One region of the Burkholderia mayonis genome, then DNA from elsewhere that is predicted to be linked to it. Evidence: predicted binding sites of a transcription regulator. Region 1 holds the regulator's gene; the other holds the start of a gene.
What was found. The regulator sigma-54, encoded in region 1, starts transcription at its own class of promoters, with help from an activator protein. The targets are predictions, from matches to a motif close to TGGCANGNAANCTGCTTT.
Positions count from the first base shown of each region.

Region 1 (15,945 bases):
GCGCGCTGCGAAAGGGCAGCGGGTTGTGGCCGACGAGCCTTCGTCATGAAGCGATGTTCGGGGCGGTAGCACGGATCGTCGCGTACGAATGTGCTGCCTGTCGCTGGCCAAGGATCCGGCCGAGTGCGGCTCATACCCAAAAACGCCGAGCAGTTCCGGCTGTCCTGTCTCAAAGCCCCGGCGATCGAACGACGCCTCGCGCCTACAGCCATCCGTGACGATTCAATTCCCGATGAACCGCGTCGATCCGTGCGCCGACGTCGGGAAACTCCATCAGCTTCTGCCGCGCGCGCAGATCGAGCGGCAGCACTTCGGCGAGCCGATTCGACACCCATGTCGGGTCTTCGAAGCGGAACGGCTCCGCGAACGGCAACTCGGCTTCGGATTTGCGCAGCACGTCGACGATCCGGTCGAGCGCCTCCGCGCACGCGCCGAATTGCGCGAGCGCTTCATCGCCTTCGAGCGGGATGTCGTCCTGCATCGGCTCGGCGATGCCGACGAGCAGGCCGTTCGCTTCGACCCGATGCGACAGCAGCTCGAAGCGCTGTGTGCCGATCGTGCGCAGGAACAGCATGCCGAATTCGCCGGTGTCGCACTCGACGATCCGCGCCATGCAGCCGATCGTCTCGGGCACCGATACTTCATCTTCCTGAGCGACTTCGGGGCCGCTCTTCAGCAGGCACACGCCGAACGGCGCGTCGTCGCGCAGGCACGCGCGCGCCATGTCCAGATAGCGCGCCTCGAAGACTTTCAGAGGCAAGAGTCCGCCCGGAAACAACACCGTATGCAGTGGAAAGAGCGGCAAATCGATGAGCGTGGTCGACAGAGAGGACATGGCGGGGACGGGAAAAGTGAGCGGCGCTAGGTCACCAGCCGCGACGACGCGTCCACGGCGACGGGCGCGTCACGATGCCGCACGATCACGTTGGCCTGCCGCGAAAGACGCGCGGCAAGCGTCTCCGCGAGAAACACCGATCGATGCTGGCCGCCCGTGCAGCCGATCGCGACCGTCAGGTAGCTGCGATTGTCTTCGCGGAAATGCGGCAGCCATTTGGTGAGAAACGATTCGATGTCGTCCAGCATCTGATGGACGACGGGCAGCGCGTCGAGAAACGCGACGACCGGCTGGTCGAGCCCGGTGAGCGGGCGCAGCTCGTGGTCGTAATACGGGTTCGGCAGCGCGCGCACGTCGAACATGAAATCGGCGTCGAGCGGCACGCCGCGCTTGAAGCCGAACGATTCGAACATCAGCACGAGATCGTCGTTCTTCTGCTCGATGAAGCGCTTGACCCACGTGCGCAGCACGTTCGCGCGCAGGTTGCTCGTGTCGATCTGATGACCGAATTCGGCGAGCGGCGCGACGAGGTCGCGCTCGCGCTCGATCGCCTCTTCGAGCGACACGAGCAGGCCGACGTCCGCGTCGTGCGACGGCGAGCCCGACAGCGGATGGCGGCGGCGCGTTTCGGAGAAGCGCTGGATCAGGGCCTGCGTGCTCGCGTTCAGGAACAGCACGCGCACGTCGTGCTCGCGCGACAGCGCGCGGATGAGGCCCGGCATTTCGTCGAGCGAGGCGCTCGAGCGCGCGTCGATCGCGACGGCGAGCCGGTTCTGGCCTTCGGCGGCAAGGTAGTGGGCGAGCTCGGGCAGCACGTGGGGCGGCAGGTTGTCGACGCAATAGTAGCCTGCGTCCTCGAGCGCGTTCAGCGCGACGGACTTGCCGGAGCCGGAGATGCCGGTGATGAGGACAATGCGCATGGAAAGAGAAAATCCTGACGTTTCATCATAGCACCGGCTCATTGCGCCAGCGTGGCGGCGGGAGCCGGCGCGAGTTACACGAGCTTGCCGGGGAACTGGCTGTCCGGGTCCTGCATCGCGAGGCGCTGGCGGTCCATGAAGTCGCGCAGCGTGTCGATGCCGCGCAGTTGCAGGATCGTGTTGCGCACCGCCGCCTCGACGAGCACCGCAAGGTTGCGGCCCGCCGCGACCTGGATCGTGACCTTGCTGATCGGCAGACCCAGCACGTCGACCGTCTGGCTTTCGAGCGGCAGCCGCTGGAATTCGCCGTCCGGCCGCCGCACGAGCTGGACGATCAGCTTCAGCTTCATCTTCCGGCGGACCGCGGTCTCGCCGAAGATCGTCTTGATGTCGAGAAGGCCGAGGCCGCGCACTTCGAGCAGGTTCTGCAGGAGCGGCGGGCAGCGCCCTTCGACGAAATCGGGGCCAAGTCTGACGAAATCGACAGCGTCGTCGGCGACGAGCCCGTGGCCGCGGCTGATCAGCTCGAGGCCGAGCTCGCTCTTGCCGAGGCCCGAATCGCCCGTCAGCAGCACGCCCATTCCGAGAATGTCGAGGAACACGCCGTGCAACGTCGCGCGCGGCGCGAGGATCCGCGACATGTAGAGGCGCAGGCTGTCGATCACCGCGGCGGCCGACATCGGCGTCGTGAAGAGCGGCGTCGACGAGCGCGTGCAGCGCAGGACGAGCTCGGGCGGCGCGGCGGCGCCGCCTGCGACCACCAGGAACGGCGGCTCGAGTGCGATCAGCTCGGCCATGTGGCGCGAGCGATCTTCGTCGGTTTGGCGCTGGTAGTAGTCGATCTCGGCTTCGCCGAGCACCTGGATCCGGTTCGGGTGGATCAGGTTCAAGTGGCCGACGAGGTCGGCGCTCGACGTCGCATTCGCGACCGTGTCGGCGGAAAACCCGCGTTCCCAGCCTTCATGCCCCGTCAGCCAGCTGAGCTTCAGCATGGCCGCGTTGTCGTCGAAGATGCTCTGGGCGTTGATGCTGGACGTATCCATGAGTCCGTTACTCCAAGGAGCCGGCGCCCGGACGCTGCAACGAAGGTTGCGGCTCCGGCCCGGCGGCGGGCGGCTCGGCTCGGCGGCGCGGGCCGCGACGCAATGGGGAACGAACCGCCCCGATCAGCTTAAGGTTGCCACTGAGTCAGGAGTCCATGCAACTCGTCGCGGTCCGTTTCGGTGTGCAGACGCTCGCGGGTGTCGCGATCGGACAGCAGTTGGGCGATTTCGGAGAGGATTTCGAGGTGCTGCTGCGTCGCCTGTTCCGGCACGAGCAGGAAGATCAGCAGCGAGACGGGCTGGCCGTCCGGCGCCTCGAACGGGATCGGCTCGGCGAGCCGCACGAACGCGGCGAGCGGGTGCTTGAGCCCCTTGATCCGGCCGTGCGGAATGGCGACCCCTTCGCCGAGACCCGTCGAGCCGAGACGCTCGCGCGCGAACAGATTATCGGTGACGGTGCTGCGGGCGATGCCGTTCTGATTCTCGAAGATCAGGCCGGCTTGTTCGAAGACGCGTTTCTTGCTGGTGACGGAGAGGTCGATGACGACATTCTCCAGAGGCAGGATTTTGGCTAGGCGATTCATGTTGGCAGGCATAGGGGCGGCCTGGGATCTCCTCGCGGCGGACTGATTTTCCATGTCGGTCAAAAAGGACGGCGTTAGGCGAAGGAGACCTGTGAAGCGCGGCGAGCCGGCTCATCGCCCCCGATAATAACCGAGACATTATAGAGCACTGCAGACGGCGCCGCGCGCTGTGCGAAACGTCGAGAAACGCTTCTATTGTGCAGTGTTCGCGCGTCGCGCCACAGCGGTTTGCACAATAAAAAACCGCCCGTCGAAGCGGGCGGTTCGGCCAGCGCTGCCGCGCCACGGCTCATTGCGGCGGAAGTTCGATTTGCTCGGCCACCTGATGGTGCTTGATCGGCTCGTGCGCGTGCGTTTGTAGACGCTCCATGTGCTTGACGACTTGCCGGTCGAGCTTGTCGATCAGCAGATCGATCGCGGCGTACATATCGCCGTTCGCGCTTTCGACGAAGATATCCTTGCCCTTCAGATGCAGCGTGATTTCCGCCTTTTGCCGCTTGTCCTTCTCCTTGTGATTGTCGACCGTGAGGATCACAGCGCCATCGATGACCTGATCGCTATGCCGTAGCACCCTGTCGAGCTTGGTGATCACGTATTCGCGGATAGCAGGTGTGACTTCGAGATGGTGTCCACTGATCTTCAGGTTCATAGTGCTTCTCCAAGCTAATGACCACCTTCCGCATAGAGGCGGCAGCGCCTGCCGATTTCGTTTGCCGACGCTCGCCGCAGCGAGCGGATCGGTCGGCCGACTTTGCCGTCGACGATGCGGCGGCCGGAAAACGCCCACCGCGTGGCGACGGGCTACAGAGACTTGCGCAGATTTACCGCCGGGATCTTGAGGGCTTCGCGATATTTGGCAACCGTGCGGCGCGCGACCACGAACCCTTGTTCCGCTAGCAGTTCGGCTATGCGACTATCCGAAAGAGGGGATTTGGGGTCTTCGGCTCCTATCAGTTGTTTGATGAGGGCGCGGATTGCCGTCGACGACGCGGCACCTCCGGTGTCTGTCGAAACGTGCGATCCGAAGAAGTACTTAAATTCAAGTGTGCCGAACGGGGTCAGCATGTACTTGCCGGTTGTCACACGGGAGACAGTCGACTCGTGTAGGCCCAGCGTATCAGCTATTTCCCGCAAAACCAAGGGGCGCATCGCAATTTCGCCGTGCGCGAAAAAATTCTTCTGACGTTCGACAATCGCTTGCGCGACGCGCAGGATCGTCTCGAATCGCTGCTGAATATTCTTGATCAGCCAGCGCGCTTCCTGCAGTTGCTGCTTGAGCGAACCCGCGCTCGGATCGCCCCGGCTATTGCGCAGGATGTTCGCGTACAGATGGTTGATCCGCAGCCGCGGGACGACTTCCGGGTTGAGTTCCGCCTGCCAGTTCTGACCCGTCTTCTTCACGATGATGTCGGGCACCACGTAATCCGCTTCGGCTTTGCCGTACGCCGCGCCGGGGAACGGCTCGAGCGAGCGGATGAGCGCGTGCGCATCGCGCAGCTCGTCGTCGGATGCCTTCAGTTGCTTGCGCAGGCGCGTGAAATCGCGCGCGGCGAGCAGCTCGAGATGCTGTGACACGATGTCGAGTGCGAGCGCGCGCGTCGGGGACGGATCCAGCCGCAGCAATTGCAACTTCAGGCACTCGGACGGGGAGCGCGCGCCGACGCCTGCCGGATCGAAGCTGTGCAGCAGCGCGAGCGCCGCGTTCAGCTCGTCGAGGTCGACCTCGAGCTCCGGCGGCAGATCGGCGAGGACTTCTTCGAGCGACGCGGTCAGATAGCCGTCGTCGTCGAGCGATTCGATCAGGAACATCACGAGCGCGCGATCGCGCGGGCTCGCTTGCGTGACGCGCAGTTGCGCGGCGAGATGGTCGCGCAGCGACGTCGCCGTTTCGTGGATCTGCATCGGCGGCAGATCGTCGTCGTCCGAGGCGGAGGGCGAGCGGCCGAAGTCGTCGAGGTTCCACTGGCTCGCATCGCCGCTGTCGGCCGAATAGCTGTCGTATTCGTCGACGCCCGCAGGCTCGTCGCGCTCGGTGCGCTCATTCGTCGCACTCGTGCCGTTCGATGCGCCCTGCATTGGCTCGGGCGCCGACGATGCGGGCGTCTGCGCGATCACCGAGCCATCGGCCGCAACGCGCAGCGGGCTCGCGATCCAGTCGTCTTCGTTTTCGAGAAGCGGATTCTGCGCGACCGCCATCGCGACTTCCTGCTGCAGTTCGAGCGTCGACAACTGCAGCAGCCGGATCGACTGCTGAAGCTGGGGGGTGAGCGCGAGATGCTGCGACAGGCGGAGTTGGAGGCTGGCTTTCATGGCAAAAAGGGAGTCGTACCGGAAGTTTGCCACGAGGGCGGCGCGTTGAGGCATCCGGAATGACGCTTGGCGCGCGAATGCGCACGAGCGGCGCGAGCCGGGCGTGCGGAGCGAGGGCGCGGGTCGCGCCGGGGAAAGGGCGGCGGCGGGATCGTGTCCCGCGCCGCTTACATGCGGAAGTGCTCGCCGAGGTAGACGCGCCGTACGCTTTCGTTTTCGATGATGTCCTTCGGGGCGCCGGACGCGAGGACCGATCCGTCGCTGATGATGTATGCGTGATCGCAGATGCCGAGCGTCTCGCGCACGTTGTGATCGGTGATCAGCACGCCGATGTTGCGTTGCTTGAGGAACTTCACGATCTTCTGGATCTCGAGCACCGCGATCGGGTCGACGCCCGCGAACGGCTCGTCGAGCAGGATGAAGCTCGGGTTGCTCGCGAGCGCGCGCGCGATCTCGACGCGGCGGCGCTCGCCGCCCGACAGCGACAGCGCCGGATTCTCGCGCAGATGCGCGATCTGCAGCTCTTCGAGCAGTGCTTCCGCGCGCGCGCCGATCTCGTCCTTCGACAGCCGCTTGCCGTTGTCGTCGTGCTGCAGCTCAAGCACCGCGCGGATGTTCTCCTCGACGGTCAGCTTGCGGAACACCGACGCTTCCTGCGGCAGATACGACAGGCCGAGCGACGCGCGCTTGTGGATCGGCATCAGGCTGATCGGGCTGCCGTTCAGCGAGATGTCGCCCGCGTCGAGCGGCACGAGGCCGACGATCATGTAGAACGACGTCGTCTTGCCGGCGCCGTTCGGGCCGAGCAGGCCGACGACCTCGCCGCTCTTCACGTCGAGCGACACGTCCTTGACGACGGTGCGCGTGCCGTAGCGCTTCTTCAGGTTGCGCACGACGAGCGAGCTCGACGTGCCGGCCGGCTGGCGATTGGGGAGCGCGTTCACGGGTTCGGTGTCCCCTGGATGTTGTTCGACGGCGCGAGTTGAGCCGGACTGCCGGACAGCGGCGCGGGGCCGCTGTTCTTCGGCGTCAGCATCGCGCGCACGCGGCCGCCCGGATTGCCCGGCCCGGCGACGTCCTTGCCGCCGCGCGCGGTGTAGAAGTCGCGCTGGCCGTCATACGTGATCACGCTGCCGTGGACCGTGTCGGCGACGGTGGACAGACCCTGCAGGCGGCGCACGGTCGCGTTCGTCGTCAGCGTGGTCAGATCCTGCTTGCCGTCGTAGTCGATCCGCTCGGCGTCGCCGTCGACGTATTCGTCGAGGCCTTCGCGCTTCTGGCGGAACGACGCGTGCTTCTTGCCGCTCGCCGTCGCGGTCGCGTACTGGTAGCCCTGCGGATCCTGGCGCACCTCGACGCGGTCGCCCTTGATCAGGATCGTGCCCTTCGTGATGACGACGTTGCCCGTCGCGACCGTGACCTGCTTCAGGTCGTCATAGGTCAGGTTGTCCGCTTCGACGTTGATCGGCTTGTCGCGGTCGGCCTTTTCGGCATGGGCCGCGGGCGCGACGCCCGCGAGCGGCATCGCGACGAGCGCCGCCGCGAGTGCGGCGCGGACGACGCGGCGTGCACCGCTCTGAAATAAACAAGGGAACGATTCGTTCATGCAGTCCCGCGTGGTGAGTTACTTGGGTTGGCCTGGAGCGCCGCCGGACGCGTCGGAAGCGGCGATCGTGCCGCGCACGTTGCCGTAGAGTTCGATGACTCGGGTGACGTTGTTGTACTTCATCCCGGCGGCGGCGTTCGCGATCGACAGGCCGCGCTGAAGTTTAACCGGCTTTTCGGTCTCGATCACATCGTCGTTGACCAACACCCGGAAATGCTCGGAGTCCGCCTGCATCTGCGGGTCGGTGCCGCCCGCCGCGCGCAGGATCCGCGCTTCGTCATACAAATCGACGATCGACACGTCGCCGTTGACCGTGCCGCGCTTCGCGGTTGCGGTCACGGTCGGCTTGCCGGGCTGGAACGCGCGTAGCGCAGGCTGCGTCAGGTCGCTCGTCTCGTCGTCTTCGTAATGGACGAGGCCCGCGGCCGTCAGCCGGTACTGGGTGGAGCCCGTCTGGTCGAGCTCGGTGACGGAAAAGTTATCCGCGAAATAGTCGGGCGCGTGCGACTTCGGACGCACGACGCTCTCACCGGGCGGCGGCAGCGTTGCCTGCAGCAGCCAGTACGTGCCGCCCGCGAGCGCCGCCATCGCGACGAGCGGGATCATCGATGTCAGCCGGAATTTGCCGTCCATTCGGTCAGGCTCCGCAGGCGGCTGCAAGCAGCGCGTCGTAGCGGTGCTGCGCGCGCAGCACCGCGTCGCACACTTCGCGCACCGCGCCATGACCGCCACGGGCCTCGGCGACCCAGTGCGCGCGCGCGATCACGTCCGGATGCGCGTTCGCCGGCGCGGCGGCGAAGCCACAGCGCAGCATCACCGCGAGGTCCGGCCAGTCGTCGCCCATGTAGCCGCACTGCCCGGCTTCGAGGCCGAGCGTGCGCAGCAGTTCGCCGAACACGGCCAGCTTGTTCTCGACGCCCTGATGCAGATGCGCGATCCGCATTTCCTTCGCGCGCGCGGCGACCGCGTCCGAGCGGCGGCCGGTGACGATCGCGGTCGCGATTCCCGCTTCGCCGAGGAGCTTCACGCCGTGGCCGTCGAGCGTGTTGAACGACTTCATCGTGTCGCCCGTCGCGGTGAAATGGAGGCCGCCGTCGGTCAGCACGCCGTCGACGTCGAAAATCATCAGCTTCACGCGGCTCGCGCGTTCGGCCGCCGTGACAGGGGACGCGGACATCAAATCACCTTCTTCGAGAACAGATCGTGCATGTTGAGCGCGCCGATCAGCGCGCCCTTGTCGTCGACGACGAGCATCTGGTTGATCCGGTGGCGTTCCATCAGTTCCACCGCTTCGACGGCGAGATGGTCCGGCGCGATCGTGCGCGGGTTGCGCGTCATCACGTCGACGATCGGCAGACGGCGGAAATCGCCGTCGCGCTCGAGCACGCGCCGCAGGTCGCCGTCGGTGAAAATGCCGGCCACGCGGCCCGCTTCGTCGACGACGGCCGTCATTCCCATCCGCTTCGCGGTGATCTGGAAGAGGGCGTCGGACAGCGTCGCGTCGAGCGGGACGGCGGGCACCTCGTCGCCCATGCGCATCACGTCGCGTACGTACGTGAGGAGGCGCCGGCCGAGCGCGCCGCCCGGATGCGAGCGCGCGAAATCCTCCGAGCCGAAGCCGCGCGCGTCGAGCACCGCGACGGCGAGCGCGTCGCCGAGCGCAAGCGCGGCCGTCGTGCTCGCCGTCGGCGCGAGGTTCAGCGGGCATGCTTCCTTCGCGACGCCCGCGTTCAGATGGACGTCGGACAGCGTCGCGAGGCTCGATGCCGGGCGGCCCGTCATCGCGATCAGCTTCGCGCCGAGCCGCTTGATGAGCGGCAGGATCGCGACGAGTTCCTCCGATTCGCCTGAGTGCGAGATCGCGACGAACACGTCGTCCTTCGTGACCATGCCGAGATCGCCGTGGCTTGCCTCGGCGGGGTGGACGAAGAACGCGGGAGTGCCGGTGCTGGCGAGCGTCGCGGCGATCTTGCGGGCGATGTGCCCCGATTTGCCGATCCCGGATACGACGACGCGGCCGCTGCAATTCAGAAGCAGCCCGACCGCGGCGACGAACTCGCCGTCGAGCTGATCGGCGAGCGCGCGCACGGCGTTCGCCTCGATGTCGAGCACGTCGCGGGCGAGCGCGAGCGCCCGATCATCATTGATTTTCGCTATCATGCGCGGAGTATAGCAAAGGCGTTTGTTCGCCGCGCCGGGCCCCTTGCGCCCACCTTCCCGAGTATTCTCCCGGCCCAACCCGGCGTCCGTCATGCGGCGCCGACGACGAACGAGGACGCTTCGCCCGTGATTTCCCCGCTCGAAATGACGCTTCTGCTGCTGCTTGCCTCGGTGGCGGGCGTCGTCGTGTTCCGTTCGCTGAACCTGCCGCCGATGCTCGGCTATCTGACGGTCGGCATCGTCGTCGGCCCGCACGCGCTTGGCTTCGCGGCCGACCTCGAACGGGCCGAGCATCTCGCCGAGTTCGGCGTCGTATTCCTGATGTTCTCGATCGGCCTCGAGTTCTCGCTGTCGAAGCTGCGCGCGATGCGCCGGCTCGTGTTCGGGCTCGGGCTCGCGCAGGTGCTTGGCACGATCGCGATCGCGCTGCTGCTGGGCGCGCTCTTCGAGCGCTGGATGCACATCACGTGGGAAGGCAGCGTCGCGCTCGGCGGCGCGCTCGCGATGTCGTCGACGGCGATCGTCTCGAAGATGCTCGCCGAGCGGCTCGAGATCGAAACCGAGCACGGCCGCAACATCTTCGGCGTGCTGCTGTTCCAGGATCTCGCCGTCGTGCCGCTCCTCATCGTGATCGCCGCGTTCGGCGGCGAGTCGTCGAAGGATCTCGTGATGTCGCTCGGGTTCGCGGCGGTGAAGATCGTCGTCGCGCTCGCGCTGCTCCTGATCGTCGGCCAGCGCTTCATGACGCGGTGGCTGAACGTCGTCGCGCGGCGGCGCTCGCAGGAGCTGTTCGTGCTGAACCTCCTGCTCGTCACGCTCGGCGCCGCGTTCATCACCGATCGCTTCGGCCTGTCGCTCGCGCTCGGCGCGTTCATCGCCGGGATGCTGATCTCCGAGACGCCGTACCGGCATCAGGTCGAGGAGGACATCAAGCCGTTTCGCGACGTGCTGCTCGGCCTCTTCTTCGTGACGACCGGGATGCTGCTCGATCCGAGCGTGATCTGGCGGCATCCGTTCCTCGTGTTCGGCTTCTTCGCCGGCCAGGTGCTGCTGAAGAGCGTGATGATCACGGGGCTCGCGCGCGCGTTCGGCGCGACGCCTGGCGTCGCGATGCGCACGGGCCTCGGGCTCGCGCAGGCGGGCGAATTCGGCTTCGTGCTGCTGAACCTGATCCTCGACCGGCATCTCGTCGACGCGACGCTCTTGCAGTCGATCCTCGCGTCGATGCTGCTGTCGATGCTCGCCGCGCCGTTCCTGATCCAGAACGCCGACCGGATCGCGATGCGGCTGTCGTCGGCCGAATGGATGCAGCAGTCGCTGCAGATGACGCGGATCGCGACGCAGAGCATCAAGCAGAAGGGCCACGTGATCATCTGCGGCTACGGCCGCGCCGGGCAGAACCTCGCGCGGATGCTCGAACAGGAAGGAATCTCGTACGTCGCGCTCGACCTCGATCCGGACCGTGTGACGGCGGCCGCGGCGGCGGGCGAATCGGTCGTGTTCGGCGACGCCGCGCGCCGCGAGTCGCTGCTCGCGGCGGGCATCCACCGCGCGGCGGCCGTCGCGATCACCTACGCGAACACGCCGTCCGCGCTGCGCGTGCTGCACAACGTGCACGAGCTCGAGCCGACGCTGCCCGCGATCGTGCGCACCGTCGACGACGCCGACCTCGAGAAGCTGCTCGCCGCGGGCGCGACCGAGGTGATTCCGGAGATCGTCGAGGGGAGCCTGATGCTCGCGTCGCACACGCTCGTGCTGATGGGCGTGCCGATGCGGCGCGTCGTGCGGCGCGTCGAGGAGATGCGCGACGCGCGCTACAGCCTGCTGCGCGGCTATTTCCGCGGCGCCGACGACGCGGACGACGACGATCACGAGCAGGTGCGGCTACAATCGGTGCCCGTCGACGCGCGAGCGGACGCGGTCGGCCGCTCGCTCGCCGAGCTGGGGCTGTTCGCGCTCGGCCTCGAGGTGACGGCGATCCGCCGCCACGGGATTCGCGGCGTCGAGCCCGACCCCGAGACGAAGCTGCGCGCGAGCGACATCGTCGTGCTGCGCGGGCTGCCGGAAGCGCTCGCGGAGGCCGAGGAGCGGCTGTCGCGGCACCGGCGCGACGGCGGATCGACCGTGGCGGCGTGATATCGTGCGGCCGCTGATTTTTTTGGGTTGTCGAGCGATCGACGAACAGCGCGTGATTCGGCGCCGTTTTTTTCGGAGATTTTCATGATGTCCACGTCGTCGGACGCGCAGCTCGATCCCGTCGAGTTCATTCACAGCCGCATCCGCACGGTGCCGAACTGGCCGCAGCCGGGCGTGATGTTCCGCGACATCACGCCGCTGCTGCAGAGCGCGAAGGCGCTGCGCGTGCTCGTCGATCTGTTCGTCGAGCGCTACGTCGATGCGAAGCTCGATTACGTCGCCGGCCTCGATGCGCGCGGCTTCATCATCGCGCCGATCGTCGCGTACGAGCTTTCCGTCGGCTTCGTGCCGATCCGCAAGGTCGGCAAGCTGCCGCACAAGACGCAGCGCGAGTCGTACGCGCTCGAGTACGGCACGGCGACCGTCGAGATCCACGAGGACGCTTGCCGGCCGGGCGACCGCGTCGTCATCGTCGACGACCTGATCGCGACGGGCGGCACGATGATGGCGGGCAAGAACCTGCTCGAGCGGCTCGGCGCGGTCGTCGTCGAAGGCGCGGCGATCGTCGACCTGCCGGATCTCGGCGGCTCGGCGCTGCTGCGCCAGGCGGGCCTGCCGCTTTATACGGTCACCGAATTTCCCGGACACTGAGCGCGGCGCGCCGCCGCGCGTCGTCCGTCCCCCGGTTCAGGTTTCATTCAGCGTCAGTCCACTTGTCCGCCGATTCAAGCGAGCCCGCGATGCCCAACTTCATGCTGTTCCTCGCCACGTCGATCGCGATCACCGTCGCGCCCGGCCCCGACAACCTGCAAGTGCTCGCGCGCGGCATCTCGCAAGGCCGCGCGGCCGGCATCGTCGCGGCGCTCGGCTTCGCGTCGGGCGTGCTGTTTCACACGACGCTCGCCGCGTTCGGCGTCGCCGCGCTGCTGCGCTCGTCGCCCGTCGCGTTCCATCTGCTCAAGCTCGCGGGCGGCGCGTACCTGATCTGGATCGGCGTCAAGGCGCTGCGCAGCAAGGGCCTCGCGACCGCGCACGAGCGCGCGCCGCAGCCGCTGTCGACGATCTTCCGCCAGAGCGTGATCGGCAATCTGCTGAATCCGAAGGTAACGCTCTTCTTCGTCGTGTTCCTGCCGCAATTCGTCGATCCGCACGGCGCGCAACCCGTCGCGCTGCAGATGCTCGAGCTGGGCGCGCTCTTCATGGCGCAGACGGCCGTCGTGTTCTCGGTGTTCGGCGTCGGCGCGGGCGTGATCGGCGTGTGGCTCAAGCGCCGGCCGCGCGTCGGCGTGTGGCTCGACCGGTTCGCGGGCGCGACGTTCATCGCGCTCGGCCTGCGCGTCGCGCTGAAGGACTGACGGAGATTGCGATGACGTTTCCGTGCATCGCCGCCGCGCGCCACTTCGACGCGTTCGCGCACCTGCCGTTCCGGATCGCCGGCCGGCAGGTCGGCTGGCTGCGCCGCGACGACGTCGCACGCCTTGCGCGCTGGCCCGACGTGTTCGATTTTCCGGCGGGATGCGTCGAGCTTTCCGCGCGCTACGACAGCGTCGACGCACGCAGCATGGCGCTCGCGAGCCCGATCGGCGCGCTCGCGGCGGAAGGCGCGATCGTCGGCTGGCGCGACGAGATCTATGCGATCCGCAACCGCTTCGACGATCCGCCGCTCGCGTACATCGAGCGGGCGGCGTCGCGCTTCTTCGGTACGATGACGTACGCGGTGCATCTGAACGGCATCGTAGAATATGCGCCTTCGGCGCCGCTTCGGATGTGGCTCGGCCGCCGCAGCGCGACCAAGGCGACCGATCCGGGCATGCTCGACAACGTCGTCGCGGGCGGCATCGGCTGGGGACTCGGGATCGAGGACACGATCGCGAAGGAATGCTGGGAAGAAGCGGGCATTCCGGCCGACCTCGCCGCGCGCGCGATTCCCGGCCGCATCGCGCACGTGCTGTGCTCGCTGCCGGAAGGCACGCAGGCCGAGCAGATTTTCATCTACGACTTGCCGCTGCCGGGCGATTTCGCGCCTCACAACCAGGACGGCGAAGTCGCCGAGCACCTGCTCGCCGGCGTCGACGAGGTGGTCGCATGGCTGCGCGCGGGCGAAGCCACCGTCGATGCGAGCCTCGCGATGCTCGACAGCCTGCTGCGCCACCGCGCGATCCCGCCCGACGACGCGCGCGGGCTCGACGCGCTGTTCGCGCCGCCGCCGCCGTTTTGCTGAGCGCGAATCGAATCCATTGTTCAGAAGATTAGAAAAGGGAGTAGCGGTCATGTCGGCCGATCACAGCTTTATCCTGAAACTGTCGTGCCCGGACCGGCGCGGCATCGTTCACGCGGTCTCGGGCTTCCTGCTCGAGCGCGGCAGCAACATCGTCGATTCGGCGCAATTCGGCGACAGCCGCACCGGCGAATTCTTCATGCGCGTGCATTTCGAGCAGACGAGCGGCGCCGGCGCCGCGACCGCGCTCGACGGCCTGCGCGCCGAGTTCGCGCCGCTCGCCGAGCAGTTCGCGATGCGCTGGGAACTGCACGACGCGTCGGTGAAGCCGCGCGTCGTGATCCTCGTGTCGAAGATCGGCCACTGCCTGAACGACCTGTTGTTCCGCTACCGCACCGGCCAGCTTCCGATCGAGATCTCGGCGATCGTGTCGAATCACAAGGATTTCTATCAGCTCGCCGCGAGCTACGACATCCCGTTCCATCACTTCCCGCTCGCTGCGGGCGCGTCGGCCGACGCGAAGGCCGCGCAGGAGGCGCGCGTGCTCGAGGTGATCGACGAGCATTCGGCCGATCTCGTCGTGCTCGCGCGCTATATGCAGATCCTGTCGCCGAACATGTGCGAGCAGCTCGCCGGCCGCGCGATCAACATCCACCACTCGTTCCTGCCGAGCTTCAAGGGCGCGAAGCCGTACTACCAGGCGTTCGATCGCGGCGTGAAGCTGATCGGCGCGACCGCGCACTATGTGACGACCGATCTCGACGAAGGCCCGATCATCGAGCAGGAAGTCGAGCGCGTCGATCACAGCATGACGCCGGACGAGCTGACGGCCGTCGGCCGCGACGTCGAATGCGTGACGCTCGCGCGCGCGGTCAAGTGGCACGTCGAGCACCGGATCGTGCTGAACGGCACGAAGACGGTGGTGTTCCGCTAGGCTGCTAAGCCGCGCGCGTGTTTTCCGCTCGGCCGGCGCGCGAGGCGCGGCGGCGGGCGGCGGCGCAACGAAACGAACGAAGGCCGCGTCCGGCGACGGACGCGGCCTTTCTTTTTGCTAGAGAATGCGGCGGCGCGAGATCCCGCGGACGGGCGGCGGCGCGCGGCGCTCAGATGAGTCGCAGATAGATCAGCTCGCGCTTGATGTACGCATAGAAGATCGGCGCGGCGATCACGCCGGGCACGCCGAACGCGGCTTCCATCACGAGCATCGCGAGCAGCAGTTCCCACGCGCGCGATTCGATCTGGCCGCCGATGATCTTCGCGTTCAGGAAGTATTCGAGCTTGTGGATCACGACGAGGAACACGAGCGACGCGATCGCGGTGCCCATGCTGACCGACAGCGACACCGCGACGATCAGCGTGTTCGAGATCAGATTGCCGACCACGGGCAGGAGGCCCGCGATGAACGTGACGAGCACGAGCGTCTTCGACAGCGGCAGCCGCTGATGGAAGATCGGTAGCGCGACGAGCAGGTAGAGCGCCGTGAAGAACGCGTTGAGCGCCGAAATCTTGATCTGCGCGAAGACGATCCGGCGGAACGAGTCGGAGAAGCGCGAGATCCGCGTGACGAGCGCGGTCGACAGCGGCTGGCGCTGCTTGTGGCGATCGACGCCGATCGCGATCATCGCGCCGATGATCATCCCGAACAGCACGTGCCCGAACCCGCGCGCGACGCTCTTGCCGCCTTGCTGCAGCTGATCCATGTGCTTGTTCATCAGGCCCGCGGCCTTCGTGCGCATCTGCTCGGCGTCGACGGGCAGCAGGTTCGAGATCCACTCGGGCGTGCGCATGCGCGCCTGATCGATGATCTGCATCACCTGGCCGAGCAGGTTCTGCGCGTTCGGCACGGTGTGCTCGAAATGCTCGATGACCGCGATCGTGAGGCCCGCGAGCCCGCCGACGATCGCCGCCGACAGCAGCACGACCGCGACCCAGCGCGCGCGCTGGCTCGACATGTGGCGTTCGATCGCGGGCGCGATCATGTGGACGAGCTGATAGACGAGGAGGCCGGCCAAGAGGCCGCCGAGCAGCCTCAGGTGCAGGACGAGCCACAGGCCGACGAGGGCGAGGAGGTAGCTGCCGATCTCGATCGCCGAAAGCTTCGGCAGGCTGAAATCGCTCGTCAGCCGGACGCTG
Region 1 is NZ_CP013386.1:3,348,830-3,364,774, reverse strand. It holds gene WS70_RS16170 (LON peptidase substrate-binding domain-containing protein) at 203-835, opposite strand; gene rapZ (RNase adapter RapZ) at 862-1,755, opposite strand; gene hprK (HPr(Ser) kinase/phosphatase) at 1,830-2,798, opposite strand; gene ptsN (PTS IIA-like nitrogen regulatory protein PtsN) at 2,927-3,436, opposite strand; gene hpf (ribosome hibernation-promoting factor, HPF/YfiA family) at 3,672-4,031, opposite strand; gene WS70_RS16140 (RNA polymerase factor sigma-54) at 4,184-5,692, opposite strand; gene lptB (LPS export ABC transporter ATP-binding protein) at 5,860-6,636, opposite strand; gene lptA (lipopolysaccharide transport periplasmic protein LptA) at 6,633-7,298, opposite strand; gene lptC (LPS export ABC transporter periplasmic protein LptC) at 7,317-7,931, opposite strand; gene WS70_RS16120 (KdsC family phosphatase) at 7,936-8,475, opposite strand; gene kdsD (arabinose 5-phosphate isomerase KdsD) at 8,475-9,458, opposite strand; gene WS70_RS16110 (monovalent cation:proton antiporter family protein) at 9,585-11,594, shown strand; gene WS70_RS16105 (adenine phosphoribosyltransferase) at 11,679-12,245, shown strand; gene WS70_RS16100 (LysE family translocator) at 12,335-12,949, shown strand; gene WS70_RS16095 (NUDIX hydrolase) at 12,961-13,815, shown strand; gene purU (formyltetrahydrofolate deformylase) at 13,865-14,746, shown strand; gene WS70_RS16085 (AI-2E family transporter) at 14,916-15,945, opposite strand, start outside.

Region 2 (15,945 bases), 650 kb from region 1:
GATCAGCTCTACGTGCGCGAGGTGCTCGGCCTGCGCCGCGCGCCCGAGTTCGAGGAATGGCTGGAGGCGATGGAGATCGCGGATGCGCACGGCGCGCTGCGCGCCGCGTCGGCGCGCGTGCCGCTCCTCGCCGGCGCGAACGACTGGATGGGGCTTTCCGCATGAGCGACGCGGTCGAAAAGAACCCGTGGGGGCAGCTCAAGACGTTCACGAACGCGCGGATCGCGCTCGGACGCGCGGGCAACAGCTTGCCGACCGCGCCGCTGCTTGCGTTCAACCTGTCGCACGCGCAGGCGCGCGATGCCGTCCACCAGCCGCTCGACGCCGACGCGCTGCGGCGCGAGATCGAAGCGGCCGGACTCCCGACGCTCGGCGTGCAGAGCGCCGCGCCGGACCGGCAGCATTACCTGCGCCGGCCGGACCTCGGCCGCAAGCTGTCCGACGACGGCCGCGCGCTGCTCGCCGGCTACGGCGCGGCGCTCGACGCCGCGCCGGACGTCGTGTTCGTCGTCGGCGATGGGCTGTCGGCGTTCGCGGCCGCGAAGCAGGCGCTGCCGCTCCTGAATGCGATGCGGCCGAAGCTCGACGGCTGGCGGATCGGGCCTGTCGTCGTCGCGCGGCAGGCGCGCGTCGCGCTCGGCGACGAGATCGGCGAGCTGCTCGGCGCGGGCCTCGTCGCGATGCTGATCGGCGAGCGGCCGGGTTTGAGCTCGCCCGACAGCCTCGGCGTGTATCTGACGTACGCGCCGAAGGTCGGCTGCCACGACGCGCAGCGCAACTGCATCTCGAACGTGCGTCCCGAAGGGCTGCCGCACGATGCGGCCGCGCACAAGCTGCACTATCTGATGACGCATGCGCGGCGGCTCGGGCTGACGGGCGTCGGACTCAAGGACGACAGCGATGCGTTGTTGTCTTCGGCGGACGCGGAGCGGATCGCGGCGGCGTAGTTCGGCCGTGGTGCGGTGAAACGCGCTCGTGTGGCGCCGGCAGAGGGCGGTGCGGCTGCGCCCGCGCGCGGAAGCGCCGGCCTTATCCCTCCGCGCTTGCCTCGATTGTCTCGACCGGCACATCCGCATGCCGCCGCTCGTGCTCGAGCAGCCACCGCTTGCGCTCGATTCCGCCGCCGTAGCCCGTGAGCGAGCCGTCCTTGCCGATGATCCGATGGCACGGCACGATGATCGAGATGCGGTTCGCGCCGTTCGCCGCGGCAACCGCGCGCACGGCGAGCGGGCTGCCGAGCTTGCGCGCCTGCTGCTGATACGCCGCGGTGCGTCCGTACGGCACGGTCAGCAGTTGCCGCCACGCGGCGCGCTGGAACGCGGTGCCGGGCGCGTCGAGCGCGACGTCGAAGCGCTGCCGCCTGCCAGTGAAGTATTCGGCGATCTCCCGCTGCGCTTGCCGCGTGTGCCGATTCTCGCCGACGAGCACGCGCGCGCCGAGCAAACGCTCGAGATCGGCGAATTCGGCCGCGAGCGTGCGGCGATCGACGAATTCGAGCAGGCAGACGCCCTTGTCCGTCGCGCCGACGAACATCGGGCCGAGCGGCGTCGTAAAGCGGGCAGTGACGATCGTGTTCGTATGAGCGCCTTGCATCGGCGTGTCTCCGAGAATTTTCCTGAACGTGTGTGCGAAGCCGCTCAGCGAGCCGTAGCCGGCGTCGACTGCGGCATCGGTCGTGCGGGCGCCGTCCCGCATCGTCTGTCGCGCGGCGTCGATCCTGAGCATCCGCTGGTATGCGTGAAACGTCATCCCGTAGTGCCGCGCGAACCAGCGGCGCAGGCTTTCCGGGCCGATGCCGTGCGCACGCAGCGCGTCGTCGGAGATCCGTTCGTGCGGATGCGCATCGACGAGCGCGAGCGCCCGCGCGACGGCGGGCGGCGGCTCGCTCGCCGGGCGCGTCGGCCGGCAGATCTTGCACGGGCGATAGCCGGCCGCGAGCGCGTCGTCGAGCGTCGTGAAGAATTCGACGTTCTCGCGCTTCGGCTTGCGCGCGCGGCAGGTCGAGATGCAGAACACCGACGTCGTCTTCACGCCGACGAAGAACGTGCCCGCGTATTCGGGCGACCGTTCGACGAGCGCACGGTAATAGACGTCGATCCGCCGCGGGTCGGCGATGCGCATGGCAGGCTCCAGCGAATGCGATGGAACGACGATAGCGCGCGTCGCGCGCGGGCGGCAACCGAAAATCGGACGAGTATTTTTTCGGGCCGGACGGCGTCCGATGTGTCACGCTTTTGGCGTCAGGCGTCAGGCGTCAGGCGTCAGGCGTCGGATGTCGTGCGTCGTGCATCACGCGTCGCGAAACAGCCGTTCGCAGACGAAATCGACGAACACTCTCACCTTCGGCGACAACTGCCGATTCGACGGCCACAGGATCGAGAACTGTCCGGGGCCGATCCGATAATCGTCGAGCACGGTCGTGAGCGCACCTTCGGCGAGCGCGTCGCGTGCGAGGAAGTCCGGCATGTAGCCGATGCCGAATCCCGCCATCACCGCGGCGCGCAGCGCCTCCATGTTGTTGCACGTCATCGCCGTGTGCAGGTTCGGCGGCTCGCAGCCGTCGGCGAGCAGCGCCCACGGCTGCAGCTTGCCCGTCGTCGGAAAGCGGTAGCGCACGCACGCGTGCGCGTCGAGGTCGCGCAGCGTGCGCGGCGTGCCCGCCAGCGCGAGATACGCGGGCGATGCGCACAGCACGAAGCAGAACGGACCGAGGCGGCGTGACATCAGGCTTGAATCGCTGAGCGCGCCGCTCCTGATCACCGCGTCGAAGCCGCCTTCGACGACGTCGACGAGCCGGTCGTTGAAATCGAGATCCAGCTCGACGTCCGGATAGCGGCGCTTGAATTCCGGCAAGACGGGCAGCAGGAACCGGTAGCCGATCACGGGCAGGCTCACGCGCAACCGGCCGCGCGGCGTCTGCGCGCTCTGCGACACGGTCGCCTCCGCGTCGCGCAGCTCTTCGAGCACGCGGTGGCAGCGCTCGTAGAAGTGGCGTCCTTCGTCGGTCAGCATGACCTTGCGTGTCGTCCGGTGAAAGAGCCGCACGCCGAGCGTGCGCTCGAGCTTCGCGATCGTCTTGCCGACCGCCGACGCCGACACGCCGAGCTTGCGCCCGGCCGCGACGAAGCTGAGCGTCTCCGCCGTGCGCACGAACGCGACGATGCCATTCAGGTTGTCCATATCGCTCCGAGTCTCTTCGTTCGCTGAAATTCAGGAATTGAAATCAGCAATATACGGAATCTTGCGTTGTTTTTCGTCGATTGAATCCGGATTATCGTTCGTCGCTCTGCCGGCTTGCTCGCCGCGCCCGCCGCGGCGCGGCGACGACCGACGCTTTCCGAACGGAGCGATGACGATGGATCGATCTTTTTCTGCCGCGCGGCTCGCGATACTCGCGGCCGTCTGTCTTGCCGCGCTCGCGCTGCCGCTCGGCTTTTCGGGCGGCGCGGTCGCGACGCCCGCGATCGGCCGCGATCTCGGCGGCGGCCCGATCGCGATGAGCTGGATCACGAACGCGTTCATGCTGACGTTCGGCAGCCTGCTGATGGCGGCGGGCGCGCTCGCCGACCAGTTCGGCCGCAAGCGCGTGTTCGCGCTCGGCGTCGGCGGCTTCACCGCGTGCTCGCTCGCGCTCGGCTTCGCGCCGTCGATCGTCGTCGTCGATCTTCTGCGCGCGGCGCAAGGCGTCGCGGCGGCGGCGGCGCTCGCGGGCGGCACGGCCGCGCTCGCGCAGGAATTCGACGGCGCCGCGCGCACCCGCGCGTTCAGCCTGCTCGGCACGACGTTCGGGCTCGGGCTTGCATTCGGGCCGGTGCTCGCGGGCGTGCTGATCGAGCGCTTCGGCTGGCGCGCGATCTTCGCGACCGGCGCGGCGGCCGGCGCGCTGTCGCTCGCGGTCGGCGTGCCGCGGATGCGCGAATCGCGCGATCCGAACGCGCAAGGCCTCGACTGGGCGGGGACGCTCGCGTTCACCGCGATGCTGTCGAGCCTCACGTTCGGCGTGATCCAGGCGCCTGAAAGCGGCTGGGCGAGCCCACTCGTCGCGGGGCTGCTCGCGGGCGCGGCGCTTTTCGCGATCGCGTTCGCGGCGATCGAGACGCGCGTCGCGCGGCCGATGCTCGACCTGGCGCTGTTTCGCTACCCGCGCTTCGTCGGCGTGCAGGTGCTGCCGATCGCGACCTGCTGCTGCTACATCGTGCTGCTCGTCGTGCTGCCGCTGCGCTTCATCGGCGTCGACGGCTTCAGCGAAGTCGACGCAGGCTGGCTGATGCTCGCGCTGTCGGCGCCGATGCTCGTCGTGCCGATGATCGCCGCGACGCTCACGCGCCGGATGTCGGCGGGCGTGATCTCGGGCATCGGCCTTGTGATCGCCGCCGCGGGCCTCTGGTGGCTGGGCCGCGCGCTGCACGACGGCGCGGGTCCCGCGGCGATCGCGCCGATGCTTGCGATCGGCGTCGGCGCGGGGATGCCGTGGGGGCTGATGGACGGCTTGTCGGTGAGCGTCGTGCCGAAGGCGCGCGCCGGGATGGCGACGGGGATTTTCAGCACGACGCGGGTCGCGGGCGAGGGGATCGCGCTCGCGATCGTCAATGCGATCCTGGCGACGTTCGCGCAGTCGCACGTGCGTTCGGCGACAGCGTCGCTCGCCGCGCCGGCCGCCGTGCACGAGGCCGCCGCGCGGCTCGCGACGGGCGATCTCGCGCATGCAGCCGCACTGTTGCCGGGCGTCGCGCGCGCGACGCTGCGGCAAAGCTATGCGGCAGCGTTCGGCAGCGTGCTCGAAGGGCTGACGGTCGTCACGCTGTTGTGCGCGCTCGCCGCGTTCGCGTTCCTGAGCCGGACCCGCGCGCATGAAGAGCCGGCGGCCGGACCCGCTCGGCAGCCGCGCACGCTGACGCTCGATCGCGAATGCGGTTGAGTCGACGCGACGATCGCCCGGCCGACTTGGTGTGAAGAGCGTGCGGCCAATGAATGATGCGACGACGATTGACGCGACGATGGAAGACGTGCGCCCTGCGAACGAGGTGCGCGAGATGAGACTCTACGTCGCACTGCGCCGAGTCGCGCCTAGTGCCGCGACGCGACGACGCGACGATGTGACGACGCGCGAGCCGCTCGCCCGCTCGACCGATTCGACATCCCAGTCGCAAGAACGCCCGGCGGATCCGCATCGAGACGCGAATCCACCGAGCCGGGCCAAGCCGTTCATGCGACGCGTATCGGTCGCGCATCGCCCGCGTGCGGGATCAGAAGAACCCGAGCGGCTTCTCGCTGTAGCTGACGAGCAGATTCTTCGTCTGCTGGTAGTGGTCGAGCATCATCTTGTGCGTCTCGCGGCCGATCCCCGACTGCTTGTAGCCGCCGAACGCCGCGTGCGCCGGATACGCGTGATAGCAGTTCGTCCACACGCGGCCCGCCTGGATGCCGCGGCCGACGCGGTATGCGCGGTTGCCGTCGCGTGTCCAGACGCCCGCGCCCAGGCCGTACAGCGTGTCGTTCGCGATCTCGAGCGCCTCTTCCTCGGACTTGAACGTCGTTACCGCAAGCACCGGCCCGAAGATCTCTTCCTGGAAGATGCGCATCTTGTTGTGGCCGCGAAACACGGTCGGCTTCACGTAATAGCCTTCCGACAGCTCGCCGCCGAGCACGTTGCGCTCGCCGCCCGTCAGGCACTGCGCGCCTTCCTTGCGGCCGATGTCGATGTACGACAGGATCTTTTCGAGCTGCTCGGACGACGCCTGCGCGCCGATCATCGTCTGCGCGTCGAGCGGGTGGCCTTGCTTGATCGATTCGACGCGCTTGAGCGCGCGCTCCATGAAGCGCTCGTAGATGCTCTCCTCGACGAGCGCGCGCGACGGGCACGTGCAGACCTCGCCCTGGTTGAGCGCGAACATCGCGAAGCCTTCGAGCGCCTTGTCGAAGTAGCTGTCGTCGCGGTCCATCACGTCGGCGAAGAAGATGTTCGGGCTCTTGCCGCCGAGCTCGAGCGTGACGGGGATCAGGTTCTCGCTTGCGTACTGCATGATGAGGCGGCCCGTCGACGTCTCGCCCGTGAACGCGATCTTCGCGATCCGCTTGCTCGACGCAAGCGGCTTGCCTGCCTCGAGCCCGAAGCCGTTGACGATGTTGAGCACGCCGGGCGGCAGCAGATCCTGGATCAGCTCGGCGAACACGAGGATCGACGCGGGCGTCTGCTCGGCCGGCTTCAGCACGACGCAGTTGCCGGCCGCGATCGCGGGCGCGAGCTTCCACGCGGCCATCAGGAGCGGGAAGTTCCACGGGATGATCTGGCCGACGACGCCGAGCGGCTCGTGGAAGTGATAGGCGACCATGTCGCCGCCGATGTCGGCGATCGAGCCTTCCTGCGCGCGGATGCAGCCCGCGAAGTAGCGGAAGTGGTCGATCGCGAGCGGCACGTCGGCCGCGGTCGTCTCGCGCAGCGGCTTGCCGTTGTCGATCGTCTCGGCGACCGCGAGACGCGCGAGGTTCGCCTCCATCCGGTCGGCGATCTTGAGCAGCACGTTCGCGCGCTCGCCCGCGCTCGCCGCGGCCCAGCCGGCTTTCGCGGCGTGCGCGGCGTCGAGCGCGAGCTCGACATCCGCTGCGCGCGAGCGAGGGATCGCGGTGAACGGCTGGCCGGTCACGGGCGAGACGTTGTCGAAATACTCGCCGCCGACCGGGGCGACCCATTCGCCGCCGATGAAATTCCCGTATTGCTTGCGGTACGGAAATTCGATGTTCAGGTGTTGCATGTCCGCGTGATTCATCGTTGCTCCTCGCATGTCGGTATCGGTGATGCGTCGCGCGACGTGCGCGACGCCCGTCGTTACGCCAAAACCGTGCCAGCCGGCTGCGCGGCGGTGCATCGGGGCCCCGGCGCGGGGCTCGGCGCGCGGGCGCCGCCGCCTGGCGCGCGCGACTGCGCCGTCGTTGAACAGCCGCCGCATGCGGATTGTTCAAATGCGGCGCAGCGCGAAGACGAGACCGGCGATTTTGGCGACGCTACGCTTCGGCATGGGAATTGCGTAATCGAACGGATCGTTTCAGCTTCAGCGACGCAAAAGAGGGCGCGATGGATCACGAGCACACCGGCGCCGAGACGACGGCGGAGGACACGGGGCGCAGCGCGGACGGCGACGGCACGGCCGGGCGCGCCGTCGTCAGCGTCGCGCACGACGCCGACGAGCAGGCGCGCAACCTGATCGGCTGGCGCCAGACCTACGACCAGCTCGCGGCGGGCCGCTTCGTCGGCACGCTGACCGAGCTGCCGCTCGACACGATGAAGGTGTTTCGGGAGACGACGAGCCACACGCTGCGGCAGGCGTGCGAGGTGCGCGGGGACGCGTACTGGTTCGGCATTCCGGTCGCGCGCGACGGCGCGGCGCGCATCGACGCGCGGCCGATCGCCGCCGATGCGCTCGCGTTCCGGCCCGGCAACGTCGAATTCGAGCTGTTGACGCCCGCGCAATTCTCGATCTACGGGCTGGTCGTGCGCGGTGCGGTGCTGCGCCGCTACGCGGAGGAGGTCGAGCGCTGCGGGCTCGACGAGCGGTTGCCGCTCGTGCCCGTCGTGCGCGTCGGCGAGGCGCGGCTCACGCGGCTTTGCGCGCTGCTCGCCCAGCGGCTCGACGACGCGGACGCGATGAGCGCGGCGGGCGCGCCGCTGTCCGACTGCGCGCGCAACGACTTGCAGGCGGAAGTGCTCGCGGCGCTGTTCGACCTGTGCGTGTCGCCTGCCGCCGACGTGACCGTCGAGCATTCGTCGCGGCGGCGCAAGATCGTCGCGGCCGCGCGCGACTACGTGCTTGCGCATCGTTCGCGGCCCGTCGGCGTGCCCGAGCTGTGCGAGCAGCTGCACGTGAGCCGGCGCACGCTGCAGTACTGCTTCCAGGACGTGCTCGGGATGGCGCCCGCGACCTACCTGCGCGCGCTGCGGCTGAACGGCGTGCGGCGCGACCTGCGCGGACGCGCGGCGGATTCGGTGCAGGACGTCGCGGCCGCGTGGGGGTTCTGGCATTTGAGCCAGTTCGCGACCGACTATCGGCGGATGTTCGGCGCACGGCCGTCCGAGACCTTGCGCGACGCGCTCGCTTGCTGAAAAAGGACGGTTGCGAGCGGGGCGGCTGGCGCTTGTGCCGGCTTGACGCGGCATCGCACGATGCGGCGGCTTGCTTGCGATGCCGGGCGAGTGAGATGTCGGCGGATTGCCGTCACTTGCGCGACGAAGCGCGGCAGCAGCGGATCGCATGGCGCTTGTGGAAAGGCGGCAAGCAAGTACTATCGCAAGCGTGCCCGACCGTGCGTACCGGCGCCCGCGCGCTGCTCCGTGCTCATCGCTTACCACTTCCGCTTACCGCTTGCTCAATGGCTTCGCCGCGCTCACCCCCGCGCCGGCGGCCAAGCGATCGCGTCCCAATCGACCCGCCGATACGCAGCCTCGACCAGTGCGATATCGCCGGCCGCGTCGCTCTTGTGGCGATTGCGCAGCGTCTCCGGCACGTCGAGCGCGATCGCCGTGCAGAACGGATAGTCGCGCACCCGCAAGTCGGGCGCGATGCTGGAAAAGCACGCGAGCGTCGGCACGTCGAACCCGGCCGCGATGTGTACGGCCGACGTGTCCGCGCACAGCGCGACGCTCGCGTGCTTGACCCAGCGAATGAACTGCGCGGTATCGCCGGAGTGGTCGCTCACGTCGACGTAATCCGGATGATCGATCGGCTCGAAGCCGACCACGGGCAGCCGGTAGGTCCGCGCGAGCCGGTCGACGAGCGCGGCGCGCAGTGCCGGCGGAATGCTGCGCAGCGGGGTGCTTGCCTGCGGGCAGAACAGCGCGTAGCGCCGGCCGCGCCATTCGCGCGGCGGCTCGGGCAGCGCCAGCCGGGCGAGCCAATGATTGCGCTTCGCGCCGGCGGCGACCGATTCGGGCGGTACGCCGAGCGCCGCGAGGAAGAAGTCGATCATCGGCAGTGTTGCGAACGCGGGCCAGTACAGGTGATTGCCGAGATCGATGCGCGTGTTGCCGGCTGGCAGCGCGGCGGCAGGCCACGGCAGCGGGCGGATCGGCGCGATCACGTCCGCCGCGAGCCGGTACAGCGCGTCGACGTAGGCGGGCGCATGCGCGGGCCGGTACAGCACGAAGCGCGCGTGCGGGTGACGCGTCTCGATCGCCGCGAGCGCCGTGAGGCCGATCACCGAGTCGCCGAGTGTGACGCCCATCCCGTTGATCACGTGAACGGTCGATAACGTCGCGTAATCGAGCGTGAACGGGCGGCTTGCCGCGTGCAACAGGCCGAGGCGGGCCGCCGCGCCGACGTAGCCGTGCGCGTCGGCCGCCGTGCGCTCGAGATCGTATGGCGCGACGAGCCGCCCGTCCGGCGCGAGCAGCGTGCCGGGGTAGGCGAGCGCGTCGGCGGGCGACAACGTGGCTGCGGCGTGCGTCGTCATCGATGCGGGGTGCGGTGCAGGACGACGCGTCAAGCGCGACGCGCACGCAGGCCCTGCTCACGCACCTGCTCGAGCGTCGCGGCGGGCGTGCAGGCGTCCTGCGGCACGCGGATCTCGATCAGCGCGGGCAGCCCGCTCGCGAGCGCGCGATCGAGCGCGGGCAGGAAATCTGCGGTGCGCTCGACCGTTTCGCCGTGCGCGCCGAACGCGCGCGCGTACGCGGCGAAATCCGGGTTCGTCAGCCCCGTGCCGTGCACACGCCCAGGATAGTTGCGCTCCTGATGCATGCGGATCGTGCCGAAATGACCGTTGTTCACGACGAGTACGACGATCGCGAGCCCATATTGGATCGCGGTCGCGAGCTCGCTGCCCGCCATCATGAAGCAGCCGTCGCCCGCGAGCGCGACGACCGTGCGCTGCGGATACAGCGACTTCGCCGCGAGCGCGGCCGGCACGCCGTAGCCCATCGCGCCGCTCGTCGGTGCGAGCTGCGAGCGGAAATGCCGGTACGCGAAATGGCGATGCAGCCACGCCGCGTAATTGCCCGCGCCGTTCGTGACGATCGCGTCGTGCGGCAGCCGTTCGCGCAATTGCAGCATCAGCTCGCCGAGCTGCACGCCGCCCGGCATCGGGCGCGGCGTGCGCCAGTCGAGATAGGCGCGATGCGCGTCGGCGGCGCTGCCCGTCCACGCGGGCGATGCCGGCGGCTCGAGCGCGGCGAGCTGCGCGGCGATCTCGGGCATCCCCGACGCGATCGGCAGATCCGCCGCATAGACCCGCCCCAGTTCGTCCGCGCCCTGGTGCGCGTGAATGAGCACTTGCTTCGGCTTCGGAATGTCGATCAGCGTATAGCCGCCCGTCGTCGCTTCGCCGAGTCGCGGGCCGAGCGCGAACAGCAGGTCCGCATCCTGGATGCGGCGCGCGAGCGCCGGATTCACGCCGAGGCCGACGTCGCCCGCGTATTGCGGATGCTCGTTGTCGAACGTGTCCTGATAGCGGAACGCGCACGCGATCGGCAACTGCCAGCGCTCGACGAACGTGCGCAGATCCGCGCCCGCCTCGGGCGTCCAGCCGCTGCCGCCCGCGACCACGAGCGGCCGCTCGGCGCGCGCGAGCCGCTCGCGCAGCTCGTTCATCTGCGCGGCGGACGGCGCAGCGGCGATGCGCTTCGCCGCGGGCGCGACGGGTTGCGGCGCGCACGACTCGGACAGCACGTCCTCGGGCAGCGCGAGCACGACGGGGCCAGGCCGGCCCGACATCGCGACGTGAAACGCGTGGCTCAGATATTCGGGGATGCGGCGCGGATCGTCGATCTGCGCAACCCACTTCGCGAGCTGGCCGAACATCCGCCGATAGTCGATTTCCTGGAATGCCTCGCGATCGAGATGCTCGCGCGCGCATTGGCCGATGAAGAGGATCATCGGCGTCGAATCCTGGAATGCGGTGTGCACGCCGATCGATGCGTGCGTCGCGCCGGGGCCGCGCGTGACGAACGCGATGCCTGGCCGGCCGGTCAGCTTGCCGACCGCTTCCGCCATGTTCGCGGCGGCGGCTTCGTGCCGGCAGACGACGGTCTGGATGCGTTCGGTTTCGTCGGCGAGGGAATCGAGGACGGCGAGAAAGCTCTCGCCGGGCACGCAGAACACGCGCTCGACGTGATTCGCGAGCAGGGCGTCGACGAGCAGGCGTGCGCCGGTGGTGGCGCGCTGCTCGAGGTCCGGGGAAATCGACATGTAAGACGGACTCCCTTCGTGGCGGGACGTACAGCTTACGCCGGAAGGGAAGGTGGCGGAAGGCGCGCCATTACCTATGGCGCGCCCGATGGCGATTACCAGCGGAACGACTGCGGGTAGTGATCCGATGCGCCGACCAATTGAGTTCCGGCCTGAGAAAAGGTGAATCCAGGCGCGTTGGTGATCGCATAGTCGAGAATGCCGCCGCCTTGTTGCGTCGCGCGGTTGCTGCTCACGACGGCGCCTTGCGGCGGTGGAACGAATCCCGCCGCATTCGGCGGCGCATTGAAGTCACCGACGCATGCCCAGGTTCCGCCGAGCTGACTGATCTGTCCGATCTGCGCATTGTTCCACGTGCAGACATTGGCCAGCGTGACGTTGCGGGATACCGGCGGGCTGTGAATCGAATAAATCGTGATGGCGTTACGCGTTTGGGGATCGGTGACCGTGCACCACGGCATCGCGCGCGGGCTGTTCGGATTGAAGCCCGCGGCGGCGGGCATCAGGATATGGCGCTCGCTCGGGGCGATGTTGCTGAGCACGGCGAGGCCGAGCCGGTCTTGGGGCGCTTCCCAGTACACGCATTCCATGAAGTCCGCGCGGACTCTGAAGTTACCCGTGTAGCCGATGATTGCGCCGTCGTTGCCGATGATCGGCGCCCTTTCCTCCAGCAACGTCGCGAAGTTCGACCCGCATTCCTGCAGGCACAGCACGTTTGCGCGGGTTTGTTGCAGTACCGGGTCCAAATAGACGGCATTGGTTGCGCCCAGCATGTTCCACGTAGCGATGATCATTTTTTCTCCTTTGAGCGACATGGGGAGTCGGAGACGAGCACGGCTGCGGCGGCGAACGTCGGGCGACGCGGCCGCTCGGACGGTAGTCCCGCCGATCAAGATATCGATTGGCGGGCGGGCGCGATACTGACAGGAATGGTAGGCGCGCGGCGGCGTCGACGCGCTGCGCGCTGGTCGGCATTGCGCGCTCGCGAGCTGGTGCCACGGGCGGCAGGCGGTTTTTTTGTCGTTAGGGTGTTGCTTGAGGTAGGGGAGAGATCCGAGCGCTGCTTGCGGCAAGAGCGAGATACGCCGAGTACCGGTTGTGGACGCGTAAAAATGCCGTAAGCGCGCCGCTTCGCCGCACGTGAGCCGGCCATGCGCCGCGCGAGTTGCGTGGCCGGATGGCCGCGAGCGCGGCGCGAAGAAAACCGGGAGGCGGCGTTCGGCCGCCCCCGCATCAGCACTCGACGATATTCACCGCCAGCCCGCCGCGCGACGTTTCCTTGTACTTCGTCTTCATGTCCGCGCCCGTCTCGCGCATCGTCTTGATCACGGAGTCGAGCGACACGTAGTGCGTGCCGTCGCCGCGCAGCGCCATGCGCGCGGCGTTGACGGCCTTCACCGACGCCATCGCGTTGCGCTCGATGCACGGAATCTGCACCATCCCGCCGACCGGATCGCAGGTGAGGCCGAGGTTGTGCTCCATGCCGATTTCGGCCGCGTTCTCGACCTGTTGCGGCGTGCCGCCCAGCACGGCCGCGAGCGCGCCCGCCGCCATCGAGCACGCGACGCCGACTTCGCCCTGGCAGCCGACTTCGGCGCCCGAGATCGACGCGTTGAGCTTGTACAGGATGCCGATCGCCGCCGCCGTCATCAGGAAGTCCATCACGCCTTGCTCGTTCGCCCCCGGCGTGAAACGCGTGTAGTAATGGAGGACGGCCGGGATGATGCCTGCAGCGCCGTTGGTCGGCGCGGTGACGACGCGTCCGCCCGCCGCGTTCTCTTCATTGACGGCGATCGCATACAGGTTGATCCAGTCGATCATCGACAGCGGATCGCGCAGCGCCTGCTCCGGGTTGCCCGTGAGCGTCCGATAGAGCTGCGGCGCGCGGCGCTTGACCTGGAACGGGCCGGGCAGGTTGCCGTCGGCGTCCGGGTTGTCGATCCCGCAGCCGCGCGCGACGCAAGATTGCATCACGTCCCAGATCTTCAGCAGGCCCGCGCGCGTCTCCTCCTCGGTGTGCCACGCGCGCTCGTTTTCCCACATCAGCTGCGCGATCGACTTGCCGGTCGATTCGGTGAGCGCGAGCAGCTCGGCGCTCGTGCGAAACGGATGCGCCATCTGCTCGACGGCGGCGAGCACCTTCGTGTTCGGTGCGCCCGCGGTGACGACGAAGCCGCCGCCCACTGACAGATAGGTCGCCTCGCGCAGCACCGCGCCGTTCGCGTCGGCCGCGCGCAGCTTCATCGCGTTCGGATGCTCGGGCAGCGCCTGCCGGTAGAACGCGACGTGCTCCTTCGGCACGAACGGCACCGGATGCGTGCCGAGCAGCGCGAGCGTCTTCGAGTCGCGCACGGCGTCGAGCCGCGCGGCGATCGTCGACGGCTCGACGGTGTCGGGCGCGTCGCCCATCAGGCCGAGCATCACGCCGCGATCGGTGCCGTGGCCCTTGCCCGTCGCGCCGAGCGAGCCGTACAGCTCGACCTTCACGCTCGCGGTCGCGGCGAGCAGCGCGTCGCGTTCGAGCCCTTGCGCGAACATCAGCGCGGCCCGCATCGGACCGACCGTATGCGAGCTCGACGGACCGATGCCGATTTTGAAAAGATCGAACACGCTGACTGCCATTTCCTTTCCTGAATTGCTAGAAGTATTGGGGGATCACCGCGCCGGCAGCGGCAAGCACGCGGCCAGCCACGCAGGCGGCATCGGCGAGAGTTGTTGGGCGACGCTCGTGTAGCGGCCGTCGAGGCGCGCGGCGAGGTGGAACAGCTCGGTCGCGTTCTTCGGCTCCCACATGCCCGAATAGCCGGGCAGGCCCGCCTCACGGCGCTTTGCATCGAACGGCACCGGCGAACGGACGAATTCTTCGTGCGTCTTTTCGCCGCGCGCGTACGGCACGAGCCAGTCGAGCGCGGCAGCGAGCGTCGCGCCGTTCGACGCGCGCTCGCGCAGCCAGTTGCGGTTGAAGCGCCGCGCGGCGAGCGCCGCTGTCACGAGCGGCTGCAGATCGTAGACCGCGTAGTGCAGCGCGTCGCGTTCGAGAAAATCGTACGTGGTGCCGTCCGGCTCGACGTTGTCGGCGAGATGCTCGACGAAGAGCCGCTGCGCGGCGTTCATCATCTTGCGATCGCCGAGCGTGAATGCGGCGAGCGCGATCAGCTTGATTCGGTGGCTTTGCCAGTTGTTGCGCCACGTGCCGTTGAGCGGGCGCTTCTGCGCGTCGATCTGCTGCACGTAGCCGTTGCCGAGCGACGCGATGAACGCGGCCGTCGCGTTGCGCGTCTTCACGGGCAGCACGCTCGCCGTCATGTCGTACGCGAGGATCAGGCTTTCGAACCGCGTCTCGTCGATCGGATTGAAGCTCGGACGGTAAGTGTTCACCCACGCCGACAGGAAGCGGTCGACGAGCGCCAGATAGCGGCTCTGGTTCGTCACGCGCCACGCGAGCGCCGCGTTGCGCATCAGCTCCATGTCGTTGAGCGCCTCGGCGCTCTGGTCGTAGATGCCTTCGTGCGGCAGCGTGCCTTCGGTGTGCACGCGCGGCAACGCCTTCGGCTCGTCGTTCAGATGCACGTCGACGCTCTTGATGAGCGCCTGCACGCCCGGCTCGGCGTGCGTCGCCTCGCTGCTCTGCAGCGCGGGCGCGGCGCAGAAATTCATCGCCGCCCGGGCGGGGCCGGCCGCCGTCAGCGCGGCGGCGGCGAGAAGCGCCGGCGCGAGCGCGCTCAAGCGCCGCCGCGTCGCCTGCGCGCGGCCCGGAAACGTCTGACGCACCATGCAGAACTCCTTTAATGGCTGGATCGCGGTGTGAGATGTTAGCCGGACTTGCGGGCGAATGCGAACGCGCGCGCCGTCCGCAACGGCGTATTGCGGACGGCGCGTCGCCGATGAAAGGAACACGGCGCGGCGCGCAGGCCGCGCCGGCGCGTCATGCGTATTCCGAGACCGGCACGCAGGAGCAGAACAGATTGCGGTCGCCATATGCGTTGTCCGCGCGGCCGACGGGCGGCCAGTACTTGTTCGCGACGAGCGATGCGACCGGGAACGCGGCCTCTTCGCGCGAGTACGCATGCGGCCAGTCGTTCGCGGTGACGACGGCTGCCGTGTGCGGTGCGTGACGCAGCGGGTTGTCCTCGCGGTCGGCGCGGCCTTCCTCGACCGCGCGGATTTCGTCGCGGATCGCGATCATCGCGGCGATGAAGCGGTCGAGTTCCTCCTGCGATTCCGATTCGGTCGGCTCGACCATCAGCGTGCCCGGCACCGGGAAGCTCATCGTCGGCGCGTGGAAGCCATAGTCCATCAGGCGTTTCGCGACATCGTCGACGCTGATGCCGCTCGCGTCCTTGATCGGACGCAGGTCGAGAATGCACTCGTGCGCGACGAGCCCGCCCGGGCCCGAATACAGCACCGGGTAGTGCGGCGCGAGACGCTTCGCGATGTAGTTCGCGTTGAGGATCGCGGTTTCGGTCGCGGCGGTCAGGTTCTTCGCGCCCATCATCGCGATGTACATCCACGAGATCGGCAGGATCGACGCCGAGCCGTAAGGCGCCGCCGACACCGCGCCGATGCCTTCGTCGCCGCGCGCGTAGCCGGTCGAGCGCTGGTTCGGCAGGAACTTCGCGAGGTGCGCGCCGACCGCGACCGGGCCGACGCCCGGGCCGCCGCCGCCGTGCGGGATGCAGAAGGTCTTGTGCAGGTTCAGGTGCGACACGTCGCCGCCGAACTGGCCGGGCGCGGTCAGGCCGACCATCGCGTTCATGTTCGCGCCGTC
Region 2 is NZ_CP013386.1:163,229-179,173, forward strand. It holds gene WS70_RS00805 (ethanolamine ammonia-lyase subunit EutB) at 1-165, shown strand, start outside; gene eutC (ethanolamine ammonia-lyase subunit EutC) at 162-947, shown strand; gene WS70_RS33510 (bifunctional transcriptional activator/DNA repair enzyme AdaA) at 1,030-2,121, opposite strand; gene WS70_RS00820 (LysR family transcriptional regulator) at 2,290-3,180, opposite strand; gene WS70_RS00825 (MFS transporter) at 3,350-4,918, shown strand; gene adh (aldehyde dehydrogenase) at 5,247-6,767, opposite strand; gene WS70_RS00840 (helix-turn-helix domain-containing protein) at 7,073-8,098, shown strand; gene WS70_RS00845 (glycosyltransferase family 9 protein) at 8,380-9,444, opposite strand; gene WS70_RS00850 (thiamine pyrophosphate-binding protein) at 9,474-11,177, opposite strand; gene WS70_RS00855 (endonuclease/exonuclease/phosphatase family protein) at 11,273-11,971, opposite strand; gene WS70_RS00860 (L-serine ammonia-lyase) at 12,411-13,799, opposite strand; gene WS70_RS00865 (alginate lyase family protein) at 13,833-14,951, opposite strand; gene gcvP (aminomethyl-transferring glycine dehydrogenase) at 15,103-15,945, opposite strand, start outside.
Region 2: the regulator sigma-54 is predicted to act here: its motif matches at 6,828-6,845, upstream of adh (aldehyde dehydrogenase).